2 regions of the Chromobacterium haemolyticum genome follow, and region 2 is predicted to be linked to the other one. Evidence: riboswitches for the same ligand, from Rfam matches in the RefSeq annotation. Region 2 holds a riboswitch; the other holds the start of a gene.

What was found. Region 2 has a riboswitch for cobalamin ahead of GYH29_RS11245 (HoxN/HupN/NixA family nickel/cobalt transporter). Riboswitches for the same ligand answer to the same signal wherever they lie in the genome.
Region 1: linked by a shared signal. The riboswitch ahead of GYH29_RS00740 (TonB-dependent receptor domain-containing protein) and the one ahead of GYH29_RS11245 (HoxN/HupN/NixA family nickel/cobalt transporter) in region 2 are both predicted to bind cobalamin.

The regions. Positions count from the first base shown of each region.
Region 1 covers NZ_AP019312.1:169,785-179,258, reverse strand. The annotation lists gene GYH29_RS00755 (cobalamin-binding protein) at 1-35, opposite strand, end outside; gene cobU (bifunctional adenosylcobinamide kinase/adenosylcobinamide-phosphate guanylyltransferase) at 32-565, opposite strand; one part of gene GYH29_RS00745 (IS5 family transposase) at 586-1,120, opposite strand; one part of gene GYH29_RS00745 (IS5 family transposase) at 1,119-1,378, opposite strand; gene GYH29_RS00740 (TonB-dependent receptor domain-containing protein) at 1,429-3,279, opposite strand; cobalamin riboswitch at 3,461-3,705, opposite strand; gene cobT (nicotinate-nucleotide--dimethylbenzimidazole phosphoribosyltransferase) at 3,855-4,898, shown strand; gene GYH29_RS00730 (histidine phosphatase family protein) at 4,895-5,497, shown strand; gene cobS (adenosylcobinamide-GDP ribazoletransferase) at 5,485-6,213, shown strand; gene GYH29_RS00720 (GNAT family N-acetyltransferase) at 6,303-6,767, shown strand; gene speB (agmatinase) at 6,799-7,764, opposite strand; gene GYH29_RS00710 (YoaK family protein) at 7,915-8,694, opposite strand; gene GYH29_RS00705 (SPOR domain-containing protein) at 8,841-9,474, opposite strand, start outside.
Region 2 covers NZ_AP019312.1:2,457,509-2,466,982, forward strand. The annotation lists gene GYH29_RS11230 (cobyric acid synthase) at 171-1,640, opposite strand; gene cbiB (adenosylcobinamide-phosphate synthase CbiB) at 1,774-2,712, shown strand; gene cobD (threonine-phosphate decarboxylase CobD) at 2,705-3,691, shown strand; cobalamin riboswitch at 3,799-3,980, shown strand; gene GYH29_RS11245 (HoxN/HupN/NixA family nickel/cobalt transporter) at 4,089-5,135, shown strand; gene GYH29_RS11250 ((2Fe-2S) ferredoxin domain-containing protein) at 5,132-5,461, shown strand; gene GYH29_RS11255 (cobaltochelatase subunit CobN) at 5,458-9,474, shown strand, end outside.

The sequences.
Region 1 (9,474 bases), 2.3 Mb from region 2:
CTCAACAGCAGCGTCAAACCCAATAATCGCCTCATGCCTCGCCTTTCAACACCAGCGGCAAGCCGCAGGCCACCAACGTCACCCGCCGACAGGCCACCGCCACCGCTTGGTTCAAACGTCCCAACTCGTCGACGAAGCAACGAGTCTGGGCATTGACCGACACCACGCCCCAGCCGATTTCATTGCTGACCAGCAACACCTCGCCCCTCGCCTGCTCCAGCGCGGCCAGCAGCTCGGCACGCTCCTGTTCGAAACCGGCGGCGTCGAAATCGCCGTCCTCGTCGAAAAAGCGCATCAGCCACATGCCCAGGCAATCTATCAGCAGCAGGCCGCTCACTATGTCATGGCGCAACAACTCAGCGGCCAGCCCACGACCGGCCTCCGCTTGCGACCACTGTGCCGGACGCCTCCGGCGATGATGCTCGACGCGGGCGGCGAACTCGGCGTCGCCGCCGCGCAGCTCCGCCGTGGCCAGATAGCAAACCGGGCCGGGATGAGCCAGGGCCAGGGATTCGGCGTAGCGGCTCTTGCCGCTGCGCGCGCCGCCGGTGATCAGGTGGGGCATGGGAATTCCTTAGAACCTGTTCAAAGTCTTTTGAGTAAGAGCCCCAAGAAGGCCAGATGGATGAACTGCAAGCTGGTATTGAGTTTCCGCTCGCAGTTCTTCCACAGCCTTCTGCTCTTTTCCAACCAAGCGAAGCTGCGCTCAACAACCCAGCGTTTGGGCATCACCTTGAAGGTGTGCAGCTCGCTCCGTTTGGCAATCTGCACCGTCACGTCCGCCCCCAGAATCTCGCTCACGCCTTGAGCAAAGGGTTTGCCAACATAGCCACTATCCGCCAGCAGGCTCTGAGCCCCAATCAATCTGGATTTACATTGCCGTAGCGCCTGTAGCGCCCCTTTGCGGTCTGTAACCTCCGCAGTGGTGACCGCCACCGCATGTGGCAGGCCCTGCGTGTCCACCACAATATGGCGCTTGATACCCGAGACCTTCTTACCTGCGTCGTAGCCTTTTAATCCTGCGGTATCAGTGTTCTTCACGCTCTGCGCGTCCACGATCAAGAACCTGCTGCAAGCGCTCCGCCCCAGTTTCTCTCGGGCCGCGCCAACCTGATTTTTTTAGCGCCTGCTCCAGCAGGCTGCCCCCTTCACGCGGCTCACTCCACATGGTGAAGTACGAATGGACGGTACGCCATTTGGGAAACGCTTCAGGAAGCATTCGCCATTGGCAGCCGCTTCGGAGCAGGTACAGCACGGCACAAAATACTTCATACAAGTCCACTCGACGGGGGCTTGTTCTTTTACGCGCACTTTCCAGAAGTGGTCTGATCACTTCAAATTGTTCGCGACTGATATCACTTGGGTAGCTTTTTCTCACCTCTGGATTTTCTCACACTACGCTACTACTCAGAGACTTTGAACAGGTTCTTACTGACTGAAACGAACCCCAAGGAAAACACCCAGTCCGCCGGTGTTGTACCCATAAGCAGTTTCATATTCGCGATTGAACAGATTGTCCGCTCGAGCCGTGGCAGTCCAATTTTTGGCAAAACGATAATTGGCAAAAAAATTGGTCACGCCGTAACCGTGCAGCGCTTTGGCCTCCGAATTAGTCGCATCTCCCGCTCGGCGCGACGCGACTTGCTGCTCCGCTCCCAGCGTCCATTTTTCCCACTGCTTGGCGGCGGAGACGCTAGCACTCTGGCGCGGCCGGTTCGCCAACCAACTGCCTGTCTTATCGTCTCGTGCATCCATCAACGTCAAGTTACCTTGCCAGTCGATGCTGAGCCATTGGGCCGCCGCCTCCAATGACAGCCCCTGGATCGTTGCGCGATCCACATTGCTCGGGCGCCATGAATTGGAATCAGCGGGATTAGTTTGTGCCCACTGAATCAACTGCTCCACTTTGTTCTGAAATAGGGTCAAGCTAGCCGAACGGCCATCTTTCCGGTATTGCAGGGCCAGTTCTGTATTCTTTGAACTCTCCGGCTTTAGATTGGGGTTGCCGCTGTCCGGATAGTACAGATCGTTAAAGGACGGTGCTTTATACCCGGTGCCATAACCTACACGCGCAAGCCAACCATCGGCGAAACGATAGCCATAACCGGCTTTACCGGTCATTTTCCCCCCAAATTGATCATCATGATCGTTTCGAAGGCTAGCTTGCAGAAGATGCTTGCCCAACTCCAACTGGTAGCTCACGAATCCGGCATTGGTGGTTCGGCTGCTCTTGGTATAAGTGCCATCACTAGCGATTTTCTGATCCAAATGAGAAGCGCCCAGAATAAATACGCCAAGCTTGGTACTCAGATCATTCTGCCACTGCCATTCGTTCTGCGTAGTCTGGAAAAAGCTGGTGCGCCGATCGAAATCACCGTTATGGAACTCCTCGGACTTATCTTGACTGCGAGCAAAACGCAGAGTGCTGGTCCAAACGTCATTGAAGCGATTTTTTGATTCAACGCTCTGCCCAGTCAGGCGCGACTTGGAGCGATCTTGCCCCTTCCACGCATTGGTATAGTCAATGTCAGCCTCAGCGAAGGTCTGGAATAGACGCACGGTCAAGTCATGGCCAGGCGACAAGGTCTGCGTCAAGCTAGCGGCGTAACTATCATTGCGATACCCGTCGTTGTCCGGGTTGTAGTAATCCGTGTTGCGTGAATTCGTCGCCGAAAAACCATCGGACTGAGCATGCGAGAACTGCAGACTATAAGCGGTACTCCCCGACTTTCCCGCTACGCCGGCGCTTAGCTTGCCTGTGCCTCGGCTGCCAAACTCCACCCCCGCGTTCCATCGTGGCTCGCCCTCGCCTTTGCGAGTGAAGATCTGAATCACCCCGCCAATGGCATCTGCGCCGTATAAACTGGACGCAGGCCCGCGCAGAATTTCAATGCGCTCGATCTGGGCCAATGGAATATTCTGAATCGTCGTGGTACCGAGCGTGGCGGAATAAATTCGCACGCCGTCCACCAGCACCACCGTATGGCTATCCTTGTTGCCGCGGATATAGATGCTGCTGGCGCTGCCAGGGCCGCCATTGCTGGCGATAGAAACAGCCGCTTGACGCGACAACGCTTGTTGCAGGGTTTGCGCCCCGCTTTCTTCGATTTCCTCGCGCGTGACCACGGTCGCATCGGCTAGCGTGCGCGACAGCGATTGCGCCACGCGACCCGCCGTCACCACTACCGGATCCCCGGCGAACTCGGGCACATTGGCGGCATAGGCCTGGCCGGAGCAGGCCAGCGAGACCAGCAACGCGCATTGTTGGGGTTTGAACATGAAACACACTCCACATCGAATCTGGCCGCCGCGGCGGCATGGTTAGGAAGAGTGCGAAGAAGGCATAAAAAGGGGGACGCCGCGGCAGGACGCCGGGCCGTCTGTCGGATCGCCTCCCCGCGATACTCCAGTGCGGCCGCCTTCCGGGCGGCCATTGGGCGGGCGCGAGTGTGGTTTCCATGATCGCGCATGCCAGCAGGCCGGTCTCCGGGCTCGGCCTTGCGGCGATGCGCCTTCCCATCCGATGGACAGTGGCCGTTGCATCGCCTGGGCGTTGAGGTTCAACGCCTCGCGCGTCGAGCGCGACTCGGTTGAACAGCTTCACACGCCAGGCCTTACCGTTGCGGGGGCAGCGCCGGTCTTGCACCGGCTTCCCGTTTCATCCGCGGCGCTTGAGCCGCGGACACCTGCTAGGTTCCGGATTATACCGGAGAGCATCCCGACGGGATGGCGCCAAAAGAAATATGTTTAGTTAGGATCAAATCGTCCACCGGCTGCGGGTTGCCCCGGTGGCAGGCTATCGCTTAAAGTCGCCGCTGAATCACTCTCTCATCCAGGCTGGAGTTGGCCATCTCATGACATTCATCGATACCTTTCGCTCACCCGATTTCGCCGCCTACCAGGCCGCCCTCGCCCGCCAGGCTACACTCACCAAGCCGGCGGGCAGCCTGGGCAGGCTGGAAGAGCTGGCCTGCCGCTTCGCCGCCTGGCAGGGCAAGGTCTGCCCGGACGCGCTGCGGCCGGCCATCACGGTGTTCGCCGGCGATCACGGCGTGACGGCGGAAGGCGTGTCCGCCTATCCATCGGTGGTAACCGGCGAGATGGTGCGCAATTTCGCCAACGGCGGCGCGGCTATCTGTGTGCTGGCGCAAAGTCTGGACGCGCGCCTGGAGGTGGTGGACGCCGGCGTGCTCAGCGACGTCTCCGCGCTGCCCATCGTCCACGCCAAAGTGCGGGCCGGCACCGGCAATCTGGCCAGGGAGGCCGCGATGACGCCGGCGCAGGCCGAAGCCGCGCTGGAGGTGGGCCGCCAGGCCGCACACCGCGCCTTGGCCGGCGGCGCCAACCTGCTGATCGCCGGCGACATGGGCATAGGCAACACCACTGCGTCCGCCGCGCTGATCTGCAGGCTGGCCGGCTTATCACCGGAACGCATTGTCGGCCGCGGCACCGGCCTGAACGAGGCCGGTCTGGAAACCAAGCGCCAAGTGGTACGCGCCGCGCTGGCCCGGGTCGTCGGCCGCGAGTTGTCCGCCCTGGAAACCCTGGCCGAACTGGGCGGCCTGGAAATCGCCGCCATGGCCGGCTTCTACCTGGAAAGCGCCGCGCAAGGCGCGCCGGCGCTGGTGGACGGCTTCATTGCCAGCGCCGCCGCGCTGTGCGCGCAGGCGCTGGAGCCGCGCGTGGGAGATTGGCTGCTGGCCAGCCATCGCTCGGAGGAAACCGGCCACCTTCTGGCGCTGCACGCGCTGAAGCTGGAGCCGGTGCTGGACCTGGGCATGCATCTGGGCGAGGGCTCCGGCGCCGCGCTGTGCGTGCCCTTGCTGCAAATGGCCATCCGCCTGCATAACGAGATGGCCACCTTCGCCGAGGCAGGCATCACCGGGAAAGCGGAATGAACCCCTACACGCTGACCCTGCTGCGCCACGGCGAAATCGACCATGACGGCCGTTTGATCGGCAGCAGCGATTTGCCGCTAAACGCTACGGGGCACATACAAATGGCGCAAAGTTGGCAGCGCATTTGCGCGCTGGCGCCGGTAACGGCGATGGCCAGTTCGCCCTTGCAGCGCTGCCGCGAGTTCGCGGTCCGGCACGCCTTGCATGGCTCGCTGACGCTGAAAGTGGACCCGCGGTTCGCTGAAATGGACTTCGGCGACTGGGACTGCATGGACGTACAGGTTCTGGCGCAACGCTATCCGGACTGGCGCGCCAAACTGGCCGCCGGCGAACTGACGCCGCCCGGCGGCGAGCCCTACGAAGCTTTCCGCACTCGGGTGCTAGCCGGCCTGTCCGAATGGATGACGACGGCCAACGGCAGCCACCGGGTGCTGGTCACCCACGGCGGCGTCATCACCACCTTGCTGGCGGAACTGCTGGGCGCGGATTTCTCGGTAGCCAAGCTGATGACGGTGCAGCGCGGCGGCTTTGCCCAATTGTCCATCCTGGAAGGACATCCGGCCTACCTGATGCGTCTGGAAGCCCCGTGCGCGGACTGATTCTGGCGCTGCAATTCCTGACCCGCCTGCCCACACCTCAACTGCGCGAATTCAAACAGGAGTGGCTGGCAGACAGCGCGCGCTGGTTCGCCGCGGTGGGCCTGATCGTCGGCGCGCTGCTGCTAGCGGCGCTAAGCCTGGGCCGCCTGAGCGACCCCTGGCTGGCGGCGCTGTTGGCGCTGTTGATGTGGGCCTGGGTCACTGGCGGCCTGCACTTGGATGGCCTGGGCGATCTCGCCGACGCGCTGGGCGCGGCGCACCGCTCGCGCGAGCGTTTCTTTGAAGTGCTGAAAGACCCTCACGTCGGCAGCTTCGGCGCGCTGGCGTTGATCCTGGCCATCGTCGCCAAACTGGTCTTGCTGATGCTGCTGGCCAAACAATCGGCACCGGCTTGGGGCCTGCTGCTGATTCCCGCCTGGTGTCGCTGTTTTGCCGTGTACTGGTCCGCCAGCCTGCCGGCGCTCGCCCCCGGCAACGGCGAGCGCTTCGCCTGGCGCCGCCACTGGCCCAGCCTGGCCGTCAACGCGACGCTGCTGGCAGGGCTGTCGGCCTGGCTGGCCCCATCCTTATTGTTGGCGCCGTTAGCGGCGCTGGCTTGGCGTCGCTTCCTATTGCGCAAGCTGGGCGGCATGACGGGAGACTGCCTGGGTGCGGGTATAGAGTTGTGCGAAATCGGCCTCTTGCTGCTGCTGACGGTCCGCTGGCCAACACTCTAGCTACGCAGTAAAGATTCCGCCATTTCCCTGTCATCCGGCGGAGATGCCCCGCGCGGATACTGGCGGCGTCTTCATCGCACGGAGCCGCCATGGCCCACCTGGAGATCAGCTGCGAGCGCGGCCGGCTGGACCGCGACATGATTCTGCGCTTCCTGGCCCAGACTCACTGGGCGCAAAACCTGACTCGGACGCAGTTGGACAAGGCCATCGAGCACTCTTTGGTGTTCGGCGCCTACAGCGGGCAGCGGCAACTGGGCTTTGCTCGCATCGTCACTGACTACGTCAGCTTCGCTTATCTATCCGATGTGTTCGTACTGGCCGAGGCCCGCCGTCTAGGCGTCGGGCGCGCTTTGATGGAGGCAGCGCTGTCCCACCCCGATCTACAGCAACTGCGGCGATTCCTACTGGTGTCGCGCGACGCGCGCCCCTTCTACCGCCGGCTGGGCTTCACCGAGCTACGCGATGGAGAACGCTATATGGAGCTGCTGCGCGAGCCAGCGGCGCAGCCGACACGCGCCTGGTCCTGGTTCCGCGCAAATAAAAACGCCGCTTGATGAGAGCGGCGTTCTTGTATGCGTCAACGGTTCAAAGCGTGCCGGCCAGCTTTTTATTGCGCATCAGGCACAGCATGTCACAGGCCAAATGCGCGGCGGCGATAGCGGTCAATTCGCTGTTGTCGTAAGCGGGCGCGACTTCCACCACGTCCATGCCGACGATGTTCAGATCGCCTAGGTTGCGGACGATCTTCAAGGCCTGGGCGCTGCTGAGGCCGCCTGGCACCGGGGTTCCGGTGCCAGGCGCGAACGCCGGGTCCAGACAGTCGATGTCGAAGGTCAAGTAGACCGGGCTGTCGCCGATGACTTCCTTGATGCGCGCGATGGTGGCATCCACTCCGTTATCGTGTACCCAGGGCGCGTCCAGCACGTTCATGCCCATGAAGTCGTCGTTCCAGGTACGAATGCCCACTTGCACCGATTTCTCAGGATCGACCAAACCCTCTTTCACCGCCTTGTAGAACATGGTGCCGTGATTCAGGCTGTCCGGCTCGTCGTCCGGCCAGGTATCGCAGTGAGCGTCGAAGTGCAGCAGCGCCAGCGGTTTGCCGTATTTCTCGGCGTGCGCGATCAGCAACGGGTAGGTGATGAAGTGGTCGCCGCCAAAAGTCAGCATCTTGGCGCCGGAGGCCAGGATGGTGCGCGCGTGTTCGATGATGGAGGGCTTGATGGTCAACGGGTTGTGCGCGTCGAACCAGCAATCGCCGTAGTCGATCACGGCCAGGTCGTCGAAGGGATTGAAGCCCCAGGGGAAGGGGCTCAACTCGGCCAGCTGCACGCTGGCGGCGCGGATAGCTTGCGGGCCCAGCCGCGCGCCGGAGCGGAACGTGGTGGACAAGTCCAGCGGAATGCCGGACACCACCACATCGGCGCCGGTCAGGTCGCGGCTGTAGTTGCGGCGCATGAAGGACAGCACGCCGGCATAGGTGTTTTCAATGGAAGAGCCGTATAGGCCCTGACGGCGGATCGCGCCGTCGCCGAAAATGGTTTCGCTCATGAATACTCTCCGCGAGAGAGTACGCCGGGCTCAGGCGTCCCGACGATTACCGTCCATCTTGCACAGCCGACGGCTTGAGGCTGCCGCCCCCCTTGGGGCGGAACCCCGGAGTTTGCCGCGATGCGCGCGCCCGCACAAGAGCCAATCGAATCAATGGCTTTCCAGCTGGATGCGCCATAACCGGAAGCGCAGCCGAACGTCGTACCAGACCGGACGCAAGCCCAGCAAAAACAAGAGCAGCGCCAGCGGCAGGGTGAAGCTGTATCCCATATGCTTGAAGCCCAGCGCGCCCACCACGCCGCCACCGAAAAACGACAGCAGGATTAGCAAATAAGTGCGCAGTTTGACGCGGTTGGCGCGCACGTCCTTGACCTTGGGCATGCTTTTACGGCCGTAGTAACTGAGCTTGGCCAGTTCGATGCCGATGTCGGTGGCGATGCCGGTCATGTGGGTACTGCGCAACAGACCGCCGGATAGCTTGGTAACGATGGTGTTGTGCATGCCCATGATGAAGCAGAGCAGCATCACGGTTAACGGAGTGAAAAAGCCCTTGTGCAAAGAGAGCGCGGCCCCCAGCAAGCCAAACAACAGCAGCAGGCCGGCCTCCTCCATCATGGAGACGCCGTAGCCGCCGCGCAGCCGCTGCCGGCGCGCCCAAAGAATCAGCCAGGAGCTGTGCATGGCGCCGGCGATGAAGCACAGCAGCATCACCAGCAGGGACAAGCCCAATGTCACCTCGCCCAGCGCAAACTCGTCGGCCATGCCGGACACGATCCCGGACATGTGCGAGGTGTAGCGGTGCACGGCGAGGAAGCCGCCGGCGTTGAGCGCGCCGGCGATGAAGGCCATGGACCATCCCAAATGCCGCAAGGTGTGGTCGTTGAAACGGCCCCGGTCCAACAGCCGGGTGATGTTGGTTCGTCTGGACATATCCTGCTGACAGAATGAACAACGGCGGCCAATGGCCGCCGCTATCTGAGAAATGAAGACACTGCGCCTGCGCCCTGCCGCGGGCGATGCTTGATAGTGCATCGCCGCGTCGGCGCTGGCAAGCAGTCAGATCAAGACTAGCCGCCTCATCCGCAGGATTTCAGGCCGATTCCCGGGGTCAGCCGCTTTTGCAGCGCCTTTAGCTTGTCGGCCTGCTGCGCGTCCAGCGTCTTGAAGCTCAGCGTGGTCTTGCTCGCCTTCTGCCCCTTTTGCTGCACCAGCGCCTTGTCGTAGCCCGCCGCCTTCAGTCGCGCGGCCAAACCCTTGGCCGCCTCTTCCTTGCCAAACAGGCCCAGCGACAGGTGGCCTTTGAAATCGACGCTCTTGACGATGTAGTTGTCAAAACCCTTGCCCTTCAGCTCCGATGACAGAGTCGAGGTCTCCGCCTGAGTCGCCAGCGGGGGGTAGTAAACCCAGAAGCGGCCGCCGCCGCCGGTTTCTTCCTTGCTGGCCTCGCTCATCTGACCGGCCTTGAGCTTGAGTTGCGGCACGCCGCCCTTGACTCTGGCCAGCAGCTTCTCGTCCAGCGGCCCCCATTGCAAACAAACCGCGGCGGTTTCCGCCGGCTTGGCCGCTTCGGACTTGGCGTCCGCTTTGCCTGGTTCGGACTTGGCAGCTTCGGCTTTGGCCGTCGGCGTTTTCGGCGCGGACGCTTCCAGAGCTTTCTTGGGCGCTGCGGGCTGGTCCGCCTTGGGCGCGGAGGATTCGCGCAAAGGCTCC
Region 2 (9,474 bases):
TTAACCTGTACAAAAGGTCAGGGTATTGAACCAATGGAGCAGGCTGCGGACCCTACGCCGTATGTTTCCAAGATTTGACATAATATACATTATGCGAACAAATGGATTAAACCGTCGTAGGGTAAGACTGCGCCCTGTGTCTAACGCACTCTGCCTGGCTTGCGGCTTGTTCACTCTCCCGCGAACAAGCCGCTGAGGATCGGCGCCAGGTCCAAATGTTGTTCCAGCATGTCCGCGAGTTTGTCGATATTCGCTTCGCGCAGCGCCGGATAATCGAGCGCCACGGGTTCTTGCAATCCGGCCCAGTGCAGGATGGCCTGGCAAGCGGCGGGTTCGTCGAACACGCCGTGCAGATAGGTGGCCAGGATCTGATCGTCTTCAGAGCGTGCGCCGTCAGTGCCGCCGCCGTTGAAGTACAAGGCAGGCCGCTCCAGTGCCGGCCCGGCGCTGACGCCCATATGGATTTCATAGCCGGTGGCCTCGGCATTGTCCAAGCTCAGCCGGCCGCGCATCCGCGTCAGCCGCTTTTCCGCCGCCAGTGTGGTTTCCATGTCCAGCAAGCCCAAGCCGTTGCCGCTGCCCGGTTCGCCCTCCAGGCCATCTGGATCGTGCAGTTTGCGGCCCAGCATTTGCAGGCCGCCGCAGATGCCTAGCACCTTGCCTCCGTAGCGCAGGTAGCGGCGTATCGTTTCCTCCCAGCCCTGCGCGCGCAGCCAGGCCAAGTCGGCCAGCACGCTCTTGCTGCCGGGCAGCACGATCAGGTCGGCCGGCGGGATGGTTTGGCCTGCCCGCACTAGGGTGAATTCCACTTGCGGATGCAGGCGCAGCGGATCGAAATCGGTGTGATTGCTGACGCGCGGTGCGGCCGGGGCGATTACGCGCAGCTTGTCGCCGGTGGCAGTTGAACCGTCGGGCTTGTCCAGGCCCATGCTGTCCTCGGCCTCCAGATGCAAGTCGTGTAAATACGGCAGCACGCCCAGCACTGGCTTGCCAGTATGCTGTTCCAGCCAATCGATGCCGCTCTTGAGCAGGCTGGGATCGCCGCGGAAGCGGTTGATCACTAGGCCGATCACCCTGGCGCGCTCGGATTCCGACAGTAGCGCCAGGGTGCCGGCCAGGTGGGCGAACACGCCGCCGCGCTCGATGTCGGCCACCAGAATCACCGGGCAGTCCACCGCCTCGGCAAACCCCATATTAGCGATATCGCCGTCGCGCAGATTGATCTCCGCCGGGCTGCCGGCGCCCTCGGCGATGATGCACTGGTATTGCTCCGCCAGCCTGGCGTGCGATTCCAACACCGCCTTCATCGCCACCGGCTTGTAGCCGTGATAGCCGCGAGCCTCCATATTCCCTATCGCCCGTCCTTGGATGATGACTTGCGAACCGGTATGGCTATTGGGCTTCAACAACACCGGGTTCATGTCGCTGTGCGGCTCCACCCCGCAGGCTTGCGCCTGCACTGCCTGGGAGCGGCCGATCTCTCCGCCGTCCACCGTCACCGCGCTGTTCAGCGCCATGTTCTGAGGCTTGAACGGCGCCACCCGCACGCCTCGGCGCGCCAACAGTCGACACAAACCGGTGGCCAGCGCGCTCTTGCCGGCATCTGACGTGGCACCCTGAATCATGATGGTCTTGGCCATGGCGCTCCCCCTGCACATAGATGGCGAACAAGGCTTAGAATGGCGGCTTGATTCATTCCGGCCAGCCCAAACCCTAAAAATTTACGCATTGGATACCTCCAAGCGGCGGTCGGCCATTATATAAGGTTGTGCGTTGAGTTCCGCATTGTTTCTACCGCTAGCGCTATTGCTGGATCGCCTGTTGGGGGAGCCACGGCGCTGGCATCCACTGGTCGGCTTCGGTCGGCTGACCCGAGCCGTTGAGCGCCTTGGCTACCCCTCCTCGCCCGCTGCCGAGCCCAAGTGGCGCATGCGTATGCGCGGCGCCCTGTCCGTTTCGCTGCTGCTTCTGCCGCTGACGCTGGCGGCCTGGCTGCTGGCCCGGCTGCCGTTGCTGGACGTCATCGCGCCCATCGCCCTGCTCTACCTGGCGATTGGCGCCAAGAGCTTGGCTCTGCACGCGGAGGTGGTCAGACAGGCCCTGGACAACGGCAATCTCGCTTTGGCCCGCGAACGGGTGGGCTGGATCGTCAGCCGCGACACAAGCGAGCTGGATGAGGCCGGGGTTGCCCGTGCCGCTATTGAATCGGTGCTGGAAAATGGCTGCGACGCCGTTTTTGCCGCGCTGTTCTGGTTTCTGTTGCTGGGCGCGCCCGGGGTGGTGTTGTACCGGCTGTCCAACACGCTGGATGCGATGTGGGGCTACAAGAACGCGCGCTATTTGCATTTTGGCTGGGCCGCCGCCCGCCTTGACGATGTTTTGAACTACATCCCGGCGCGGCTGACCGCTCTCACCTATCTGCTGCTGGGGCGCGCGGCAAACGGTTGGCGCTGCTGGAGAACGCAGGCGCCCACTTGGTACAGCCCCAACGCCGGCCCGGTGATGGCGGCTGGCGCCGGCGCGCTGGGCGTCTCCCTTGGCGGCGGCGCGCGCTACCATGGCCAGTGGAAGGAGCGGCCGCCCTTGGGCTGCGGCCCCGCGCCCACGCATCAGGACATCGGCCGCGCGGTGCGCTTGGTCAGCCGCGGCGCATGGCTGTGGGCCGGTCTTTCCATATTGTGGGCTGTTTTGATTGGAGTAATGCATGCTTGAACACGGAGGTGGCCTGCTGCGCGCGGCCGCTGAATACGGTATTCCGCATGGGGATTGGCTGGACCTGTCCACCGGCGTCAACCCCAATGGTTGGCCAGTGCCGCCGCTGTCCGCCGACGCCTGGCTGCGGCTGCCGCAGGACCATGATGGGCTGGAAGCGGCGGCGGCGGAATATTACGGTTGCGAGCAACTGCTGCCGGTGGCGGGCTCCCAGCCCGCCATCCAGGTGCTGCCGCGGCTGCGAGCGCCCTGCCGCGTCGGCATGTTGACCTTGTGCTACGCCGAGCATCCTTATCAGTGGCAAAGGCGCGGGCACCGCGTGGAACGGTTCACGCCGGACGCGCTCGCCGCCAACATCGATCGGCTGGACGTGGTTCAAATCTGCAACCCCAACAACCCCACCGGAGATCGTTTCGAGCCGGATTTACTGGAGGACTGGCGGCAAAGGCTGGCGGAGCGCGGCGGCTGGCTGCTGGTCGACGAAGCATTCCTGGATGCGTCGCCGCAGGACAGCATGCTGCCTCATATCGGCAAGCCGGGCTTGATCGTGCTGCGCTCGGTCGGCAAATTCTTCGGCCTGGCCGGCGCCCGCGCCGGTTTCGTGTTTGCCCAGCCTGCGTTGCGGCAGGCCTTGGCCGAGGAGTTGGGCCCCTGGTCCATGGCAGGTCCGGCGCGCGAAGCGGTGACGCAGGCGCTGCGCGATACGGCGTGGCAGCAGTCCATGAGAAGCAAGCTGCTACGCGATAGCGCGCGGCTACGAAACTGCCTGGAGCGGCACGAACTCGCCCCGGCCGGTGGCTGCGATCTTTTCCAGTGGGTGCCCGGCGATGCCAGCCTGTCCTTGCACCGCTATCTGGCGGGATGCGGCATCTTGAGCCGTTACTTCGAGTCCATGCCCAGCCTGCGCTTCGGCTTGCCGAAAAGCGAACAGGACTGGGCGCGGCTGGATCAGGCCTTGGCAAACTGGCGGCGATTGTAATTAAAATCAAAACGCCAGCTGTTCACAGCCTGGTTTTTGTCACGTATCATCCGACCCCATCATGACGGTGCCCCAAAAATTTGTGTACGACCTTGCCAGCCAAGACGCGCGGCAGTACGTAAACAGGTTCTCAGAGGGTGAAACGGGAACGCGGTGCAAGACCGCGGCTGCCCCCGCAACTGTAAGCGCAGAGTCCACGCCTGACGCCACTGGCCCCTAAACGGGCCGGGAAGGCGGCGCCGGACCACGACGCGCGAGCCAGGAGACCGGCCGTCATACGTGTCGACGCAAGCAGAAACCGGGCGGGGTGTACCGGGGGATACGCACATGCGCCACTCATGAAAATCCGGCGGTCTGTGCCCTCGTTTGCGCGACGGAAATCGTCTCCGAGGGCACCATGCATTTATCCACCGCGCCGTCCACCGGCCGTCGTCTGGCGCAGCACGCGCCGATACTCGCCGGGCTGATCCTGGCCAATCTGCTGGCCTGGGCCTGGGCGTTCGCCGCCTTCGCCGATCATCCGGCCCAACTCGCCACCGCCCTGCTCGCCTATCTGTTCGGCCTGCGCCACGCGGTGGACGCCGATCACATCGCCGCCATCGACAACACCGTGCGCAAGCTGATGCAGGAAGGCCGCCGGCCATCCGCGGTGGGCCTGTTCTTTTCCCTGGGGCACTCGGCGGTGGTCGTCATCGCCGTCGCCCTGATCGTATTCGCCGCCAGCGCGCTGCAAAGCCGCGTCGCCGGCTTCAAGGAGATAGGCGGCGTCATCGGCACCAGCGTGTCGGCCTTCTTTCTGCTGACGCTGGCACTGATCAATCTGTCCTCCTTGCGCGCGGTATGGGGCGTCTTCCGCCGCGCCCGCGCCGGCGAAGCCATCTGCGACGAGCAGCTGAATCTGCTGCTGAACAACCGCGGCCTGATCGCGCGCCTGCTCAAGCCGCTGTTTCGCATGGTGACCAAGAGCTGGCATATGTTGCCCATCGGCTTTTTGTTCGGCCTGGGTTTCGACACCGCCACCGAGATCGGCCTGTTCGCCATCGCCACCTCGCAAAGCACCAACGGCGTGGCGCTGTGGCACATCATGGTTTTTCCGGCGCTGTTCGCGGCCGGCATGGCGCTGGTGGACACGCTGGACAGCATGATGATGGTGGAAGTCTACGGCTGGGCCTTCGTCAATCCGGTGCGCAAGCTCTGGTACAACCTGACCATCACCTTTGTCTCCGTCCTCGTCGCCGTCGGCATTGGCGGGCTGGAAGGACTGGGCCTGCTGGCGGACAAGCTGCAACTCAGCGGCGGCTTCTGGGACCTGATCTCAGCGCTCAACGACGATCTGGCTCACTTCGGCTACTTCGTCATCGGCGTGTTCCTGCTGACTTGGCTTGCCTCCGCCGCCATTTATAAATGGAAGCGCTTCGACCAATTGACGCCGGAGGCGCGATGAGAACCCACGATAAACACGTGCTGATGTGCACCGGCCCGCGTTGCACGCCGGACGGTCAAGGCTCGGAAGCGATGTTCCTGCACCTGGGGCGCAGCATAGACGCCTGCGAGGGCCTGCGCGCCAAGCGCACCCGCAGCCACTGCTTCGCGGTATGCAAGCAAGGTCCGGTGATGGTGGTATACCCGGACGGCGTCTGGTACCGCAAGGTAAACGAAACCGACATCGAACGCATCGTCTGGCAGCATCTGAAGGGCGGCGTCCCGGTTGAGGAATTGGTGTTCCATAAAACCGGCATTGGCGACATCGAAACGGAGGCGCAGCCATGAGCGCCGAAATCGCACTGTTGAGCCACGCCGGCACCGACCTCGCCGCGCTGTTGCGCGCGCGCTGGCCGGACGATTTTCCCGCCGTCGCCGGTATCTCGCTGCAAGGCATCGCCGACGAAGCCGCGATGCGGGTACTGCTGGACGGCCAGCTTGCCAACGCCCGCGCCATCGTGCTGCGCGTGCTGGGCCGCGCCGACGCGATACCCGGCCTGGACCTGTTGCTGGCTCACGCCCGGCGGCTACAGACCGCGGTCATCGTGGTCAGCGGCACCGGCGAGCCGGACCCGGAGTTGCAAGCCTTGTGTAGCGCGCCGGTATCGTTGCAGCAAGACGTCCACGCCTATCTGCAGGCCGGCGGCAGCTCCAACCTGGGCGAGTTGATGCGCTGCCTGGCCGACAGGCTGCTGCTGACCGGCTTCGGCTACCAGAGCCCGCAGCCGCTGCCCGAGCACGGCATTTACCACCCGGAGCTGGCCGCGCCCTGCTCGCTCGACGATTGGCTTGAAATCCGCAATCCGGACTGGCCTAGCGTGGGCCTGTGCTTCTACCGCGCCCACTGGCTGTCCGGCAACACCCGCTTCATCGACCTGCTGGTGGACTGCCTGGCCGAGCGCGGCGTCAACGCGCTGCCGGTGTTCACCTCGTCTCTGCGCACGATAGAAAAAAATGGCCTGCCGGCGGCGCTGGCGCTATTGGCCGATCCGCGCGCGAATGTTTCGCTGCTGATCAACACCACCTCATTCGCGATGGGCGACATCAATAACGACGGCCCCACCCAGCCTGGCTGGGCGGTGGAAGCGTCGGACCAGCTCGACCTGCCGGTGCTGCAGGCCATCACCAGCAGCATGACCCGCGAACAGTGGGAAGCGTCCGACCGCGGCTTCAATCCGCTGGACACCGCGATGAACGTGGCGCTGCCGGAATTCGACGGCCGCATCATCGGCGTGCCGCTGAGCTTCAAGCAGCCGGCGGAAGCAGGACAAGCCGAGCAATACGCGCCGCTGCCGGACCGCGCCCGCCGCCTGGCCGGCATCGCCGCGCGGCTGGCGCGGCTGCGCCATGTGGAAAATGCCGACAAGCGCATCGCCTTCATCTTCACCAACTCCAACAGCAAGGCCTCGCAGATAGGCAACGCGGTGGGGCTGGACTCCCCCGCGTCTCTATACGCTATGCTGCGCGGCATGCAGGGCCGCGGCTACCGGATGGCCGCGCTGCCGCCGGACAGCGACGCGCTGATGCACGAGTTGATAGACCGCGGCGCTTACGACCAGGACTACCTGAGCGCCGAGCAGATGAAAAACGCCGCCGCCCGCGTGCCCGCCCAGCGCTACCAGGCATGGTTCGACGAGCTGCCAGAGGCGCTGCGCGGCAAGATGCTGCAACGCTGGGGCCAGCCGCCGGGCGGCGCCTACGTCGACGGCGACGAACTGGTGTTCTCCGGCCTGGACTACGGCAATGTCTTCGTCGCGCTACAGCCGCCGCGCGGCTACGGCATGGACCCGGACGCCATCTACCACACGCCGGACCTGCCGCCCACCCACCACTACTACGCGCTGTACCGCTGGCTGCGCGACGACTGGCAGGCCGACGCCATCGTCCACGTCGGCAAGCACGGCACGCTGGAATGGCTGCCGGGCAAGGGCGTGGGCCTGTCGCAGAACTGCTTCCCGGACGCGCTCTTGGGCGACATGCCGCTGTTCTACCCCTTCATCGTCAACGATCCGGGCGAAGGCTCGCAGGCCAAACGCCGCGGCCACGCGGTGATCATCGACCACCTGACGCCGGCGATGACCACCGCCGACAGCTATGGCCCGCTGGCGCAGCTGACCCAGCTGGTGGACGAGTACTACCAGGTGGAGCTCTTGGACCCGAACAAGCTGCCGCTGCTGCAGCAACAGATCTGGGACCTGATCAAGGAAGCCAAGCTCGACACCGACCTGGCGGCGATGCTCAAGCACGACCACGACCATGACCACCATCACGGCCACGATCATGCCCACCCGCATAGCGGCCACCTGCACGCGCCCGCCGCTGTCCACGGCAAGTACCGGCCGCAGGCCGCCAAGCCGGCGATGGTTGTAAAACCTGCCGCCGCGACGAAATACCGCCCGGCCAAGGCCGCGCACGCCCACGATCATGGGTGCCATCACCACCACGATCATGATCATCACGTCCACAGCCACGATCACCACGACCATGACCATGACTGGGACGACACGCTGAACGAAGACGGCGTGCCCTTGAGCCTGGCCAAGATGGACGGCGTGGACGTCGCCCACCTGATCGAGGATATCGACGGCTATCTGTGCGAGCTGGGCGCGGCGCAGATCCGCGATGGCTTGCACGTGCTGGGCAACGCGCCGCAGGGCGAAGCGCTGATCGACATGCAGCTGGCGCTGACCCGTCTGCCCAACCTCGGCATCCCCGGCCTGCCCGCCAGCGTGGCGGCGGCCTGCGGCGGCGATTGGCCGGTATGGCAGCAAGACCAGGGCAAGCGCCTCGCTGAGACGCCCGCCGCCTTGCAGGCCTTGGCCGGCCAAGCGCTGGTCACCCGCGCCGATGCGCACGACGCGGTGCTGAAGCTGTCGCGCGCGCTGATCGCCGAGCTGGCCGCGCGCGGCTACGACGCGGCCGCGGTGCCGGCCGCCGTCGCCGCCGTTCTGCCCGGCGTCGAGCCTTGTGCGGAACTGGAACAGGTGCTGAGCTTCATCTGCGCCGAGCTGTGCTCCAAGCTGGCCCGCACCGCCGAGGAGATAGACAATCTCTTGCGCGGCCTGGAGGGCGGCTACGTGCCGGCCGGCCCCAGCGGCGCGCCCACGCGCGGCATGGCCCACACCCTGCCCACCGGCCGCAATTTCTATTCGGTGGACCCGCGCAGCCTGCCGTCCAACGCCGCCTGGCGCATAGGCGACGGCCTGGCCCGCGAAATGCTTGCCCGCCATCTGAAGGAAACCGGCCAGTATCCGGAGTCGGTGGCCATCAGCGTGTGGGGCACCAGTGCGATGCGCACCCACGGCGACGACATCGCCGAAATCCTGTCCCTGCTCGGCGTCAAGCCGCGCTGGCAGCAGGAAAGCCGCCGCGTGCAGGGCCTGGAAGTGATCCCCTTGGCCGAGCTGGGCCGGCCGCGCATCGACGTCACCGTGCGCATCAGCGGCTTCTTCCGCGACGCCTTCCCGCACCTGATTTCGCTGATCGACGAGGCGGTGCACACCGTGGCGCGGCTGGATGAGCCGGTGGAGCAGAACTTCCTTCGCAAGCACTATCTGGCCGACCTGAAGAACGAACTGCTGGGCAAATTGCCCGACGCCGACGCGCAATCGCTGTACCGCGTATTCGGGGCGAAACCAGGCAGCTACGGCGCCGGCATCCTGCCGCTGATCAACGAGCAGAACTGGCAGAACGACGCCGACTTCGCCACCGCCTACGTCAACTGGGGCGGCTACGCCTACGGCCGCGCGGCCAACGGCGCCGACGCCCGCGACGCGCTGCGCCATCGGCTGGCCGGTGTGGAAGTCGCCCTGCACAACCAGGACAACCGCGAACACGACATCTTCGACAGCGACGACTACCTGCAATACCACGGCGGGATGATCGCGACGATACGCAGCCTCAGCGGTCGCCAGCCGCGCGCCTTCTTCGGCGACAGCCACAATCCGGAGCTGCCTGCGGTGCGCGGGCTGAAGGAGGAAGTGCTGCGCGTGTTCCGTTCACGGGTGGCCAACCCGAAGTGGATAGCCGGCATCCAGAAGCACGGCTACAAGGGCGCGCTGGAGCTGACCGCCACTGTCGATTATCTGTTCGGCTACGACGCCACCGCCCAGGTGGTGGACGACTGGGTCTACGAGCAGCTGGCGCAAAGCTACGCGCTGGACCCGGCGATGCAGCAGTTCTTCGCCGACAGCAACCCGTGGGCCTTGAACGCCATCACCGACCGCCTGCTGGAAGCCGCGCAGCGCCAGCTGTGGGCGGAGCCGGACCCGGAGACGCTGGCCGCCTTGCGCCAGCTGCAC